DNA from 3 places in the Paenibacillus xanthanilyticus genome. Region 2 is predicted to be linked to each of the others. Evidence: riboswitches for the same ligand, from Rfam matches in the RefSeq annotation. Region 2 holds a riboswitch; each other region holds the start of a gene.

Region 1 (5,047 bases), on a different contig from region 2:
GGCTCTATCTGGAGAACGGCATTTTCCGAGAGGAACGCCGCCGTCTGGTCCGCGGTCCGCTGGATCTGCTCGCGCCGATTGCCGAATCGACGGCGCGGTTCCTGAGCCGGAACGAGCCGCATCTGCTGCGGAAATGCGAAAATCCGGATTGCGTCCTTCATTTCTACGACAACAGCAAGAACGGCATGAGACGCTGGTGCAGCCCCAAAACATGCGGCAACCGGATGAAAGTGACGGCTTACCTAGAGCGTCGGCGTGCGCAAAGCCAATCGAACAGCGAGACTTAGAAAGCGGGAGCTTTCGAGGTCTCGCTTTTTCATTGCCTCCGGAAAGCAGCACCTCATTTATTAACCTACAAAATTAATGTATACACATTAAATAATCATGTGTATAATACCCAATAAGACCATTTGAGCATTAAAAAGAGGTGGTTGTATGGCCAATCCTTATCATGACGGCGAGTTGGCGGTTCAGCGTATGGCCGGCGCCGAGATTGTCGCGCAGCAAAACGGCCGAAGCATTCGAGCTTCGATCGTGCCGGGTGCCGCCGCCTTCCTTGGTACGCAGACGCTCTTGATCGCGGCCGTGGGCGACGTCGGCGGGCGGATATGGGCGTCCTGCTTGACCGGCCCGCCCGGTTTCATCGCGGTACAAGGCGACAAGCGGTTAAGCGTGGCGTGGGAACCGGCGCAGGATCCGCTGCTTGCCGCCAGTCTGGCGGCGAATCCGCACATCGGCTTGCTGGCGATCGATTTGGGCAAGCGGTTTCGGCTGCGAATTAACGGGACCGGCACGCTTGCGCCGGACGGCACGCTCGACGTGGCGGCGGAGCAGGTGTACGGCAATTGCCCGAAATACATTCAGCAGCGAACCGCGCCGTCGTTCCCCGATGCGGACAGCTTGCCGGCAAGATGGACGCGTACCTCCCGGCTAAGCGAAGGCCAGCGACAGTGGATCGCCAGGGCCGACACCTTCTTCATCGGGAGCAGGAGCGCCGACGGGAAGATGGATGCTTCGCACCGCGGCGGCTCGCCGGGATTCGTCCGCGTCGTGGACGAGAGGACGATCGTGTTCCCCGATTATTTCGGCAACTCGATGTTCAACACGCTCGGCAATATTCACAGCCACCCGGGCACGGGATTGCTGTTCATCGACTTCGACAGCGGCGATGCGCTCCAGCTGACCGGCCGCTCCCGCATTATTTGGGACGAGGAGCAGATCGCGGCGTTCCCCGGCGCCGAGCGATTGGTGCGCTTCGAGCTGGCTGAAGCGCTTCATGCGCAGCGGGGGCCCGGGATCCGGCGAGCGTTCGTCTCCTATTCCCCGGTCAATCCGTCGCTGTAGCGAACGGAGCGACCGTCAAGGAGGTGGTGCGGGGCGCGGGAGCCCGGCAGGGGCAAGGTTCGATTCGAAAGTTTCACGGGTAGCCGGTAAGTTCACATTCATGAGGAGGAACGATCATGCCAGCGAACAAATACGTCCTTATTATTCAAGCGAACCAGCAGGATGTCGGCAAAGCCGTCCATGGCCTGCTGTACGGTCAGGAGCTGCACGAAGCGGGCTTCGAGGTCGACATTCTGTTCGACGGGATGGGCACGCAGTGGCCGCAGGAATTCGGCCGAGCCGACCATCCCTTCCACGCGCTCTACAAGCAGGTCATGCGGCTGGGTATCATAAAAGGCGGCTGTCAGGCGTGCTCCGGATTTTTCGGCGTGGAGAACGAGATGCAGGAGGCGGGCGTCGCCCTTGCGGGGAGCGAGAAGAGCGGCGGGCACATCCCGTTCGCGCAGTACGTCGCGGATGGGTTCCTGCCGATCGTGCTTTAGGTCAAATGCAGCCGCTTCGCTCCGTTGAACGGGAACCCCGATTTTGCCGCTAAAACGGGATATTCGCTTCCCTCGCATCTCGAGAGGCTTCGAGAGGCTGGGGGAGGCTTTTTTACGTCCTATCTCAGGTTTTTCGCAGCTTGGTCACTTGCAGAGATCGAACAATACCTCCCGCAAGATCGCCGCATTCCAATAAGTCATATGTAGTGGAATTTTATTCTCCGTGACTTTAGACCTATTTTCACTCCTCCATTCGACAACGTATTATAGATTCTAAGACGTACAACTAACTAACCAAGTGAAAAGGGCAAATCATGAGAAATCATGAGACGCAAAGCCATGGGCCTTAACCGCACGCGCGTGCGGCAGGCAGCCGGTTACCACAAGGCATCATAGACTAAATTCCTATGAACCTTGGCAGAGGTTTATTTTTTTTGCCCAATTTCCGGATTCGAAGAAAGGTAGGAAGAAGATGAGCGAGCGACAGGGTGCACGAAAACTATCATTGTTGGTTTCACTTTTACTTGTCATTCAACTGATGCTCCCAGCCGTGAACGTATTTGCGGCAGAGACCGCCAACAGCAGCATTTTGCCGCCGAGCAATGTCAGTTACCAGGTTACGGGGGCTGATGTTAAGTTAACGTGGAACACTGTATTCGGGGCCACCGGTTATCAAATTTATGAGATTACGGAAGGCCAACTCATTGTTCGCGGCACGACGGCGACCAACTCTTATACGATGAAGAGTATGAGCGAGGGGTCCTATACCTACGCAATCTCCACGCTTAGCGCGGAAGGCGAATCCGGACCGAGTGCTCCCGTAACGGCGGACGTCATCTATCCGGAGATGACCGCCCCGGTGCTTACCGTCTCCGTTCAGAATGGCAACGACCTTGTCCTGAACTGGACAGCTGCCGCCAATGCGCAGAGCTATAATCTATTTCAAATTCAAGAGGATGGCCAAGCGGTGCTAGTCCAAAACCAAGCTTCGCGCACATTCTCGGTAATTAACGTTACAGAGGGCACATACCGTTATGCTGTAAGCGCTGCAAATCCGTTATTCGGCGAATCGCCGCTTTCCGCACCGGCCGAGGTCACGGTTGTGTATCCCGTTATGGCGGCTCCTGGCAGCCCGAGCTTCACCGTAACGAATGTGAACGACCTCACGCTGAGGTGGGCGGCGTCCAGCTACGCAAGCAGCTATCGCATTTATCAACATATCAACGGCGAGAAAGTGTTGAAAACCACCACGACCGGCACATCGGCTGTTTTTGCAAATCATGCGGCCGGCGAATATGTGTACGAGATCCATGCCTATAGTGGTCGCTTTGGCGAATCGGCCGAAGGCAGCCGGATTACAGCAACCATCAGTTCTGTAACCATGACGGCGCCGACTAATTTTGAGGCAAAGCTGCAGAACGTGAATGATGTTCTCCTTACTTGGAAAGCGTCAGCCAATGCAACCAGCTATAAGGTGTATCAAATCGTGGATGGACAAGCCGTGCAGAAGAGCGTGGTGACAGGCACTTCCGTTACCTATACGAACCAGCCGGCCGGAGATTACCTCTATGAAGTGCGCGCCTACAGCGATCGCTTTGGGGAATCGGCACAAGGCAGCCAAGCCTCGCTTACGATCGGAGCGGTAGCACTGGCGCCCCCAAGCGGTCTTGCGTATAGGCTGTTGAACCTAAATGATGTTATTTTGACGTGGACAGCTAGCGCCAACGCAGAGAGCTATAAGGTTTATCAGATGGTCGACGGCCGGAAGGTGTTGAAAAGCACGGTGTCCGGCACAAGCGCGACCTACACCTTGCAGCCGGCCGGGAACTACGAATACGTTGTACATGCCTACAGCTCGCGTTTTGGCGAGTCGTCTGAGGGAAGCACGGTGACATTCACGATCGATCCCGTCCTCATGAAGGCGCCAGGCAACGTGAAATACGCAATCGCAAATGGGAATGACGTGACCCTTAGCTGGGATGCTTCGGAGTATGCGGATAGTTACAAGGTTTATCAGGTAGCCAACGGACAGAAAACTTTGAAAAGCACGGTAGTATCGAAATCGGTTACCTATTCGTACTTGCCGAAAGGGGATTACACCTACGAGGTGTATGCCGTCTCCTCTCGTTTTGGAACATCGGCGGACGCCGGCGCGGTGTCTTTCACGGTCGCGTGGCCGGTGATGGAGCCGCCTGCCAATGCGGTGCAGACGATTACGAACGCGACAAGCTTTACGTTAAGCTGGGATGCCGCCCCTTATGCGACCAGCTATAAAGTGTATCAAGTCGTCAATGGCCAGAAGGGGCTGAGAACCACAACATCCAGCCTGAATGTTACCTACACAGGCATGGCACCGGGGTCGTATACGTATATGATTCACGCGGTGTCCAACCGCTTCGGCGATTCATTGGAGGGTTCGACCGTCAATCTGACGTTGAACGGGCAGGTCATGGAAGCCCCGACGAACCTGGTCTATACCGTGACTAACGGCAATGACGTAACGTTGAAGTGGACTGCGGCGGAATATGCGACAAGCTATCGCGTTTACCAAATCATTGATGGCCAAAAAACGCTGAAAACCAATGTAAGCGGGACTAGCGTCACGTACTACAATCAGCCAGAGGGCGGTCTGGCCTACGAGGTCCATTCGGTTTCCTCGCTGCTGGGTGAATCCCCTGAAGGGGCAAACGTTTCGTTACAACTGACGTACCCGGATATGACTGCACCGGGTAGTCTAGCTCATAAAATTCAGTACGGCAACGATGTTCGATTAACCTGGACGACTGCCGCTTACGGCGATTATTACAAGGTTTACGAGTTAATCGACGGCGTTAAGGTCGTCAAGAGCTCCGTCACCACGTCTAGCACAACGTTGAGTAATGTATCGAGCGGCCCGCATACGTATATTGTTCATACCGTAAGCTACCGGTTCGGGGAATCCCCTGAAGGCAGCAAGTTAACGCTGAACGTCGAGTTCCCGATTATGGAAACGCCTACCGGCTTTACGCAAACGGTGAGTGGCGGCAACGATATTGTCTTGAAGTGGAATTACGTCAATTACGCAACGGCTTATCGCGTGTATCAGGTCGTCAACGGCGAAGAAGTGCTGGTGAAGACCCAGAGCAGCATGCCAGTAGCCTTATTAAATCAGCCAGAGGGCGATTACACGTATGTGCTGCGTGCCTACAGCGATCGCTTTGGCGAATCGCCGGAAGGCGCAA
Region 2 (5,047 bases):
GAATATAGGGACCCGCCTTCTCGTCGATGTTCTCCCACTGGTCGCCGAGCGAATTGCCCAAGTAGACGAACAGCACCGACCACGGGATCGACGCGAGCAGCGTCAGAATCGTGAACAGCCAGAAGTTCATGCGCGCCATGCCCGCCGGAATGGAGATAGCTTGGCGCATGACCGGCACGAACCGCGCCGTAAAGACGATGCCGGAGCCGTATTTATTGAACCATTTTTCCGCCGTATCCAGATGCTTGGGCGAAATTTTGATGTACTTGCCGTATTTTTCAAAGAATGGCCGGCCGGCAAATCTGCCGATAGCATACAGTATCCATTGCTGGATAACCGCGCCGATCGTGCCGCAGATGACCGCGGTCAGGAACGAAATCTCGCCCTTATACACCAGGTAACCGCCGAACGCCAGCACGATTTCGCTCGGAATGACTTCGATCGCAAGACCGATAATGATGCCCCAATAGCCTAACTCTTCAATCCAGTGCAACGCGGTGGTTGCTAGCTCGTGAATCCACTCCATTCTCCGTCTCCTAACATTTCTAAATTTTGTCGCTTCTGTCTCTATCGGTATTCTAGCACATTGAGTGCCATGCCTCCATAAGACCAGACACACAATAAAGTGACAATTCCGTCACTCGGCGCCGCTTTGTCCAAACCGGCAGACATGCGTGAACAAGCCCGCGCATAGACTAGCTGTGTTCAATATGATGAAAGCAGGTGGGCGTTCCATGACCAACATTTTCGTGATTACCAAAAAGCAAATCAAGCTGTTCGCGGTCCTGCTCTTGGCGTTAGTCGTAGCGGTCGTATGCTTCAAGTGGAACCAGTCGCAGGCCGCGATGGCGACGCCGAGCCAGACGCGGGTCATGCATCTGGTGACGGGCGAATTCGAGGCTCGCGACGCGAACAACAAAAAGATCGAAGCGTATCTCTGGTCGCCAAGCAGCATCTTCGTCAATGCCGGAGAGGAAGTGGAGCTGCGTCTGACGGGCATCAGCGGCGAATCGCATCCGTTCGTCATCGAAGGACTCGGCATTCAAGGAACGGTGGAAAAAGGCAAAACAACGGTCGTCAAATTCAAAGCGGAGCAGAAAGGCACCTATCCGATCATCTGCCAAACGCATGATACGCGCGAGCATAACGGTCCGATGGTCGGCTACATCTACGTCCAATAACAAGCGCCTGCCGGGCCGGTGACCAATCAGCAGCCGGGCGCATATATAGGGGAATGAGAGGAGTCGGTTACGATGAAACCATCCCCCCCATCCAAACATGCGGCCGGACTGCCGACCGCGCGCAAAATTCGGCGTGCCTGCGATAACGAGCTGTACCGGACCGTCAAGCGCCTGAACGTCTACGTGCCCAAGGAGAAGCTGGAAGCGGCGGAAAAGCTGTATTTCAAGAAAGTCGCCCTCAACTTGCCCTGGATCGCGGAAAACCAGAGCAATCGCCGCAAGCTCGCCGACTGGTGGGACGAGAATGTCAGCGCGGAAATCGCCGAGCTGTGGGAAGTGGACCTAGCCAAGCTGCAGGCGGCCTTCCGTGAAGCGTTCGGCGGGTAGCGCGCAAAAAAAGGACCTCGCTTCGCCATCGTGGCGGAAGTCGAGGTCCTCTTTCTTTCGCGTTTACCTCTTTCAATAGAAACTCGATTATTTCGCGCACGCCCGAGGGACGCCCGCCAGAAGGGCATCTCACGTACGCAGCGTCCGGCACACAACCTGCGTTAGCCGATGACGGCGAAAGCTTCCGAGCCGGCCGGAATCGACCGGGAACGGAACTGGACGCCGGCGGAATTAAAGATGCGGATCGTCAAGTTAGACGTCGTGAGCACGCCGACGTTGCGGAACTGCACGACGCCGAAGTTGTCGAAAAAGGCGGTCGAGATCAGCGAATTGTTCCGGTACAAACGCGCGAAAAACCCGTTCGTGCTGAACGTAACGCCGTTGTTCTGGACCCACAGCACCGTCAACCGGTTCAAGTAGACGGATTGCGTGCTTCCGACCGGTATTTTGGCTGTCCGGATCACCCTCCCCGTGCTGGATGCGAGACGCTTCGGTTTTATTCGAGTCGATGCCATTCTTCCAACCCCTCCTCGTAAGTTTCCTATAGCATATGCTAGGGAAACAAGCGCGGACCGGACGAACGCACGCGGTCTATCACCTATTTTCGGGAGGATTGGATACGGTAGATTTGACGGTCCTCGGCAGATGACGCGCAGCTTCAACCGGCGGCATTCCGCGGTCATACAGCAGAGTGGTTGGACTCTCCTATATATTGAAAAAGGGAAACGCGGCCGCGGCCGGTTCCCCTCATCCTCCTACATTCGCGGGCAGCGCGCCAATGTCTTACATCCGCGCAAGCGCCTTGCGCTTCTCCTTGACCCGGTAATAATTCGACACCTGCTCGCGGATCAAGAAGGCGCGAAGCATTCTTGCCTGCAGCTCGTTCAGCTCCACAAAACGGGCGCCGTAAAAGCAAAACTCGCCTTCCGTCTCGCTTCGGACGATTTCAATATGGCAGCTGAGCTCGAAGCCCATCGAGACGACCGCCGGCAGGAGATCGCCGATACGGAGCTTCACGTTATGAACGGTCTCGAAGCCGATGCCGCTTAGCGAGACGTTCTTCGTCTTGAATACCGCCTGCTGTTCATCGCCTTCCTCGGCTTCCGTCTGATTCGCCCGGACGCTCGGCTGAAGCCTGCCGTCCAGCCGGACCTCGACGCGATTCGCCTCCCGCTTCTCCTCCAAGCCCGCGAGCGACTTCGGCGGGAGCAGCACCGCAAGCGACCCTTCCGCCTTCGCGATGACCGTGGATTGCATCCGCTGGATGCCCACCGGCGAATAGAGCGTGAGATGGACTGGATCTCCCAAATGAAACGATTTGAATTCGGACATCTCGATCTCCAGCATCTCGCCTTCCACATGGGTCAGCAGTCCCGTGGATACGTATCCGTCCTTCTCGACCACCGTCCTGCTGTGCAGGAGCGTCTCTAGGGGATACGTCGTCATTTCTTTGCCATATACGGCGGTTTGTTCGACTCTTGATGTTCTCGTCATGATGGATGTGACCTCCGTGGATACAAAATAAAAAAAGCCGCTCCCTGGTACTTAAGCCGACTTCGTCATCCTGTTCACGGATGCCCTCGCTTCGGCGGCCAGGCTGTCATTGTTCGCGATGCGCGCAAACGGTAGACCCTTTAGCTTTGCGTCCTTGTCTTTCGACAAGTTTGCCTTTGTCCTGCATTCGATTGTAGTTAAACTTCCTTGACGATGAGCAGATTGTTGGAATTCTTCAGCTCGATCTCGTACGCCGCGGCCGGCGGATTGCCGTCCGCTTCCCGAATGATCCGCACCGTCGGACGATGGACGGCCAGCGGGTTGTTGGCGGATACGACGGCGATCTGGCCGGAGCTTAGAAGCACGGTCGTCGCGATCGGGTAGATGGAAATATGTTTGCAAAACAATTTGATCAGGTTGACGTCGAAATACGTGTTGCCCGCCGCGAACAGAAACTCGATCGCTTCCGTCGGCGTATGCCGTTTGCGGTGCGGCCTCGGCGAGGTTAAGGCGTCGTACACATCCGCGATGGCGATAATCTGCGCGTACTCGTGAATCTCGTCGCCTTTGATCTTGCGCGGATACCCGCTCCCGTCGAACCGCTCATGATGCTGGAACGCGCAATGGGCCGATAATAAAGAGACGTCGTGCTGCGCGCGAAGCAAGTTGAACCCGTCTTCCGCGTGCTTCTGAACCAGGCCCCGCTCCGCTTCGCTAAGGAAAGCCGCCTTGGCGAGCAATTCTTTCGGCACCTGCGTCATGCCGATATCGAACAGCAGCGCGCCGACGCCCAGCTCCTCCAGCTGATTGCGGTTGTAGCCTTTGGCCACGCCTATGATGCCCGCGAGAATGGCAACGTTGACTGAATGATTGAATAAGTAAGAATCCATGGCCTGAATATTCGTCAGGCTAACAAGCATGTCTTGTCTTGCGGAGAGGTCCTGCATCATTTGACCGAATACCGTGCGGAACGTGCGGCCAAGCTCCGGCGCGACCGTGCGCCCTTTGGTCTTGTGCGTATCCATGAGCGTGGTCATCGTCTTGTGGACTTCGGCCATCGCCTTGCGCCGCGTCTCGTCCTGAATCGCCGAGCTCGGCTCCAAATCTTCGGTCATGTCATCCTGGATATAGAGCATGTCGATGCCCAAATTCTCAAGCCGATCGATAAATCGTTGGGTTAATTCTACGCCTTCCCCCAGCAGAACATTGCCATTCTCTTGAAAGACGGTGCGCCCCAATTTATCCCCCGGCCTAACCGAGGTTATATGCGCTTTCCTCATTGTGCCATTCCGCCTTTGATTGCCTGTTTATTGTGCTTGAGCCGCCTGCTGCATCGCTTCCTCTTCGGCTTTATGGCGCTTGCCCAATAGTTTGTCCGCGTACATGCGTTCGTCGGCAAGCTGCGCGAGCTGGCCCAGATGTACGCCGTCCGCCGGATACGAAGCGACGCCCGCCGATACGGCTAGCCGGACGCCGGTTCGAAGCGTTGCGTGCTCCAGCAGCTCGCGGACCCTTCGCAAGAAGACGGCGACGGTCTTGTCGTCCGCATACGGACAGATGACCAAAAATTCGTCCCCGCCCCACCGCGCCACGATCTCCCCGCGCTGTGCGCCATTCTGAAGCGCCGTCGCGACCTCGCGGATCGCCGCGTCCCCCTGGGCATGTCCATGGGAATCGTTGACCTGCTTGAAGTCGTTCACGTCGATCAGCATGACCGCCATTCGCTTGCGTTGCTTGCCGGCGCGAGCTGCCAATCGAACGAATCCGCTCTCCACGAAGCGCCGATTGTACACACCCGTCAGCGGATCCATGGCGGCCATCCGGGCCAGCCGATCATGCTTCAGGCCAAGCCACCAGCCTACGGGGAAGGAGACGGCGGCAAACAGCAGCGCGCCGGCGCTTGCCCGAAACAGGCCGCTCTCCTCGGGCCAGAGCCCGTAAAGCGCGGCGCAGCCGGACAAGCCGATCGCGGCCGCCAGCGCGGT
Region 3 (5,047 bases), 2.0 Mb from region 2:
ATGGCGATCAGCGCCTTGTTCGCTTCGGCGTTTAGTTGGTATTGGAACATGTCTTTCCCCCTAATGAATGTGTAACACGCCGTCCGCATCCAGCTTAGCGCGAATATGAGACGTCTCCTGCGTCAGTTGTTGGACGCGCGTGCCGATTTGCAGGATCGTGGACTCCATCGCCTTGGTCAAATGAATCTCCGCTCCGGCCGGAACGCGGATTTTCGTGATGCTTCCGCTAACCGAACCGACTTCCGCCGCGCGAACGCCGTTCTTCGCAAAATACTCGCCGCCGCGCAGAAACCCTTTCACCACGAGCAGTCCGCTGCTGTAGATGGTCGTATTGTAGCAGCCTTGAAGCGCATTGATGTCGCCCTCGCAATAAATCGTGCTGTTCTGGGCATACGCGAATTGGCAGAGCAGCGATTGTTCCTGGGACGGCTGGGCCTTCGACATCCAAAATTCCGTCTTCTCGATAAAACCGTCCAAGTCTTTCAATTCTTTGATCGTGCTCGACACTGGATTCAAAAAGGCTTTTCTTAGATATCCGGCGTATTCGGTCCACTCGGGATCAATCTCCGCCGTCGCGTCCATGACCATCTTGGTCAAATCCACGATCGTTTCGCGAAGCAATTTGAATTTACCTTGCAGCAGTACCTTGATGAGCGGCCCAAGCCCTTTCTCGTTATAATCGGTCGCCTTGAATGCGCTGGCATTGTTCACTTGCACGACCGCATTGCGCAAAAACTTCGCTTTTTCGTGAATGTCAAGTAGCAGCGGGTACGCTTCCGCCGTGAACATGCTGCCTTTGCCTGCAACAACATCGCTGCCGATCACGTTGGCATGTATGATCAAGGAATGGCCTGTCTTAATCCGAGCAATGTTCACGTTCCCGCGTACCATGACGCTGCCCTCTGCCTCCACGGTCATCCCGTCTTGGACGGTTCCCAAAATATCGACGTCGCCTTGAAAGCGGATATTGCCCGAGGCAATGTCTACATCAGCGCCATGCACCAGTTTGGGGACGATGGAGAGTTCGGCGTGAACGCCTTTCTGCACAAGATTCGGCCGTCCGGATTGAATGGACAACACCTTCGTTGGGTCGTCCAGCAGGGTGACGCCCTCGCCCAACTTCAATTGCAGCTCGTGCACCGGTTCCGGCTCCACGCGCCTACCCATGACATCGAGTCCAGGCTTCCCGGGCTCGGGCGGCATAATTAGCCCAATGACCCTGCCTTCCGTTACGGATGGGAACTCTTTGATTTCGCGGTAATCGATCGTGCCGTCCGGACGCGTCTTCGGCATGATGGCCTGATTCTCGTTCGTCTCGAACAAGGGCTTCAAATAACCGTTTTTGCCCGGGACCGGCTCCTGCCCAATCGCGATCTCGAAACTGCCGCGGACGACGCTTTTGCACGCCATGGCGATATTCTCGGATAGAATGCCGACCGTTACGCCCCGCGCTTTGAGTTCGTTCAAGACATCCTGCATGTTAATGGCGAGCGGCTGTTTATCTTCGGCGGCGAGAAGTGTCAGATGCGAGGTCGGGGCCTGATCTTTGAGCGTGCGAGTGATGCGAAAACCGGGCTCTACGTTCAGGCGAGCCTTCATGTTCCGGTCGTCAATTTCGATTGACCAGACGGGGCGTTGATCCTCATTGATCAGTTCCACGCGAAAGACGTCTCGCTCCACGATCGTCGTCGTTTGCTCGACCAGGTTCCCATTCTTGTACAGCTTCCCCTCTTTCATAGGGCTTATTAACGGAAATTGGTCGGGCGCGTCCAGGGTGCCGATGATGCCATTTTCAATCCACGCTTTGCCTGAATAGGCCTTCGAACGGGAACTGTGCGCCTCGGTAGCCTTCGTATGATTCGGTTGTTTCGATTGATCCGCTTGATCCGCTTGAGTGCCGGATAACTCCTCCGATATGTATTCTTCCAGCGCTACGGACATCGGGGAGCGGCTCTCCTCCTTGGAGATCTCGGTCTTTCGGGTCACGCGGACGACCGCTTTTTTGGCCATGAGTCCCAGAACGCCGCGCGTTTCCGACTCCAATATTTCAATATGAACGTGATCTTTCGTTGTGCCGAGCAGCGTTAATGCCGTTTCCACCGCATGCTGAACCGTTTTGCCTCTCGATATGACGCTTGCTTCCACTGCAATCACCGTCCTTATTCGCCTGTAAAAAAGGAAGGGACCGCCAGAATGGCAGTCTCTCCGGCCCCATTCGGTAACCCGGCTGCCGACGTAATGACGTAGGCCCGCCGCTTTGCGTCCCCGACTTTCGTACGAGTTTGCCTTTATCATGATGTATCTGCCAATATCTAGGATAAGAGGATCGATATGATACAGATATCGTCGCTTCGGTTTTGCTTGATTACGGCCACTTCTTCCAAGAACGATTCATTCGACTGGCCGCGCAGCAAAGAGACATAGTCGGACAGCTTATTAATGCTGACCGATACCGGCACGCCCGGCGTCTCCACGAGCCCATCCGTATATAGAATGATCCGCGTTTGGTTCTCATAGTGAAGCATTCCCGTTTTGACGGGCGGATTCTTCTTCACGCCGATCGGAACCGTCGTCGTGGTTAACCGGTCGATGACCTTGTCATTGGACAGCACAAGACCCGGCGGATGACCCGCGTTGAAATAATGAATCATTTTCGTTTTCACGTCGACGAGCAGATAGAGGGCCGTAAAATAAATCAGCTTCTTGCCGCCGCCGAACAACTGCACCATTTGCTCGTTTAATTCCGTAAAGACGCGTTCAGGCTCGACTTCTTGCCTAATCGTCCGCTCGAGCAATGACCGAACCGACATCGTGATGAGCGCCGATGACAAACCATGACCGGACACATCAAGCACCAATATGGCGTATTGATCCTCCGAGACCTGAGCCCAGTAGAACATATCGCCCGAAACTTCGTCGGACTCAAGATATTTGCCATGAATTTGGATGTTGCCGTCGACAATCGGTTGACTCAAGACGCTTTTTTGAACCTGCTTGGCCAACTGAAGCTCCCTGCGAATTTTGATCTCTCTGGCAATCCGGGCATTCATCTCTCTCTTCAGACTCAGCGCGGATTTGACCCGAGCCAGCAGTTCGTACTGCTCAAAGTCTTTTTGGATGAAATCCATTCCCCCCGCCAAAAACGCATCCATAATTTGGCTTTTGCTGGCCGTAATGAAAATGATGGGCGTGTCCTTATACGTATCGTGTTTCTTAATGATTTTACACGCTTCGATTCCGTCCATGCCGGGCATGACAATGTCCAGCAGGATTAAATTGATCTGCACCGTGGTTTTCTTGGGACGTTCCTCGTCATGGATACCCAAAAACATAAAGGCTTCATCAGCGGAGCTAGCCGTGTGAACATTTGCGTAACCTTCTCGTACTAAGACATCCCGGAACAAATGCTGCATCATCGGCGAATCGTCAACGATCAGAATACCCATGAGCCCCTCCCCTCTTGGCGCAATTACCTCACTTCGACATAACCCGACAATTTGACCGTATTATCCTTTATTTTGACCTCATCCGTTAAAAATAAGCCCTATCAAAAGGCCAAGCAGCTGGAGCTGTCCTTGTACGTCAAGGAATCGAACACATCCGGATTGCCGATCATCTCGCCCAATCCTACACTGGCGGCGTAAAGCCGTTATCGTCACCGCCCTTTCACCTTGTTAGCGGTCCGCAAAGGGAGCAATTCCCCTCCTATTACCTATTATCTTCGCGCCTCACCTGACGATAAATAGAGCATATACAGGACGTAAGTTATCCGTTGCGTTCTCATCTATATCGAAGGGGATAGCGAAATGAAACTTCTACGAAACCTCAGCATATCGAAAAAACTGACACTTCTGATCTTCGTAAGCGCGGTAGGACTCGGGTCGGTCGGCACACTGGGCATCAATTATATGAGAGACATTGCCCAAAACTCGGAGCATATGTACGAGCACAATTTGATCCCGCTGAATACCATCATGCAGATTCGGGTCAACGCCAGAGCAAGCGACGCGTACACGCTTGAGCTGCTGACGACAGAGGACCCCGCTCGCAATCAGGAGCTCATCGACGAAATCGCCTCCGCTTGGGAAGAGATCGATGCGATGATCGACGAACTCGCCAGCAGCGAACTTACGGCTGAAGAGAACAAACTGCTGACGCAATACCGGGAGCATGCCGCGAATTTGGCGAAGGCCCGCAGCGAAGTGATCCAGTTGGCCGCAGCCAATAAGAACGCCGAAGCGTACGCGCATTATCACGAGAACGTGGAAGCGATGCGCAAGCTGGTGAACGACACGCTGAAAGCGCTGCAGAAGTACAACGTCGAAAATGCCGGCATCATTAACGAAACCAACCAGCAAGATGTAAAAGACGTCACGGTGTTCGTCTCCTCCGTCGTCGCTGCCGCGCTTCTCGCTCTCGTGGCGCTCAGCCTCGTGATCTCGCGCATGATCGTCAAGCCGGTTAAGGAAGTCAAGCGATTGCTGACCGAAGCGGAACAAGGCGATTTCACCGTGAAAGGCAGCTATATTTCGAAGGATGAAATCGGCCAGCTCGTCGCATCCCTGAACAGTATGACGGCGAATCTCCAGACGGTGTTCGGCTCTGTCCACGAGTCGACCTTCCAAGTCGCCGCGTCAGCCGAAGAGCTGAGCGCCAGCGCCGTGCAGAGCAGCAAGGCGAGCGAACACGTCACGCTCACGGTGCAGGAGCTCGCGGTCGGGACGGATAAGCAAGCGCAGCTGGTATCCGATAGCACGAACGCGATATCCGACATGGCCGGCTATACGCAATCGATCGCCGACTCGACGGACCGGATGAAGCAGGACGCCCTGCACGCGTCGGCCGTGTCGTCCGAGGGCAACCAAGCGATCAGCGAAGTGGGTACGCAGATGAACTCCATCTACGCCAACGTGAGCAGCTTGTTCGACGCGGTAAAAAGCTTGAACGAGCGCTCGAACGAAATCGAGCAGATCACGAATGTCATCTCCGGCATCTCGGCACAGACCAACCTGCTCGCCTTGAATGCGGCGATCGAAGCCGCGCGCGC

Evidence for each region. Region 2 has a riboswitch for cyclic di-GMP ahead of ACFSKT_RS14515 (PilZ domain-containing protein). Riboswitches for the same ligand answer to the same signal wherever they lie in the genome.
Region 1: it holds a riboswitch for cyclic di-GMP, as region 2 does, so the genes downstream of both, ACFSKT_RS29530 (OmpL47-type beta-barrel domain-containing protein) here and ACFSKT_RS14515 (PilZ domain-containing protein) in region 2, are expected to answer to the same signal.
Region 3: it holds a riboswitch for cyclic di-GMP, as region 2 does, so the genes downstream of both, ACFSKT_RS05460 (flagellar assembly protein A) here and ACFSKT_RS14515 (PilZ domain-containing protein) in region 2, are expected to answer to the same signal.

The regions. Positions count from the first base shown of each region.
Region 1 covers NZ_JBHUHA010000002.1:2,753,146-2,758,192, reverse strand. Annotated here, with positions in the region: gene ACFSKT_RS29545 (CGNR zinc finger domain-containing protein) at 1-287, shown strand, start outside; gene ACFSKT_RS29540 (pyridoxamine 5'-phosphate oxidase family protein) at 436-1,344, shown strand; gene ACFSKT_RS29535 (hypothetical protein) at 1,461-1,826, shown strand; cyclic di-GMP riboswitch class I at 2,123-2,211, shown strand; gene ACFSKT_RS29530 (OmpL47-type beta-barrel domain-containing protein) at 2,377-5,047, shown strand, end outside.
Region 2 covers NZ_JBHUHA010000001.1:3,371,646-3,376,692, forward strand. Annotated here, with positions in the region: gene uptA (undecaprenyl phosphate transporter UptA) at 1-526, opposite strand, end outside; gene ACFSKT_RS14500 (cupredoxin domain-containing protein) at 735-1,181, shown strand; gene ACFSKT_RS14505 (dehydrogenase) at 1,254-1,568, shown strand; gene ACFSKT_RS14510 (hypothetical protein) at 1,730-2,083, opposite strand; gene ACFSKT_RS14515 (PilZ domain-containing protein) at 2,352-3,062, opposite strand; cyclic di-GMP riboswitch class I at 3,153-3,247, opposite strand; gene ACFSKT_RS14520 (HD-GYP domain-containing protein) at 3,260-4,342, opposite strand; gene ACFSKT_RS14525 (GGDEF domain-containing protein) at 4,370-5,047, opposite strand, start outside.
Region 3 covers NZ_JBHUHA010000001.1:1,331,230-1,336,276, forward strand. Annotated here, with positions in the region: gene ACFSKT_RS05455 (STAS domain-containing protein) at 1-50, opposite strand, end outside; gene ACFSKT_RS05460 (flagellar assembly protein A) at 61-2,154, opposite strand; cyclic di-GMP riboswitch class I at 2,215-2,297, opposite strand; gene ACFSKT_RS05465 (SpoIIE family protein phosphatase) at 2,313-3,446, opposite strand; gene ACFSKT_RS05470 (methyl-accepting chemotaxis protein) at 3,807-5,047, shown strand, end outside.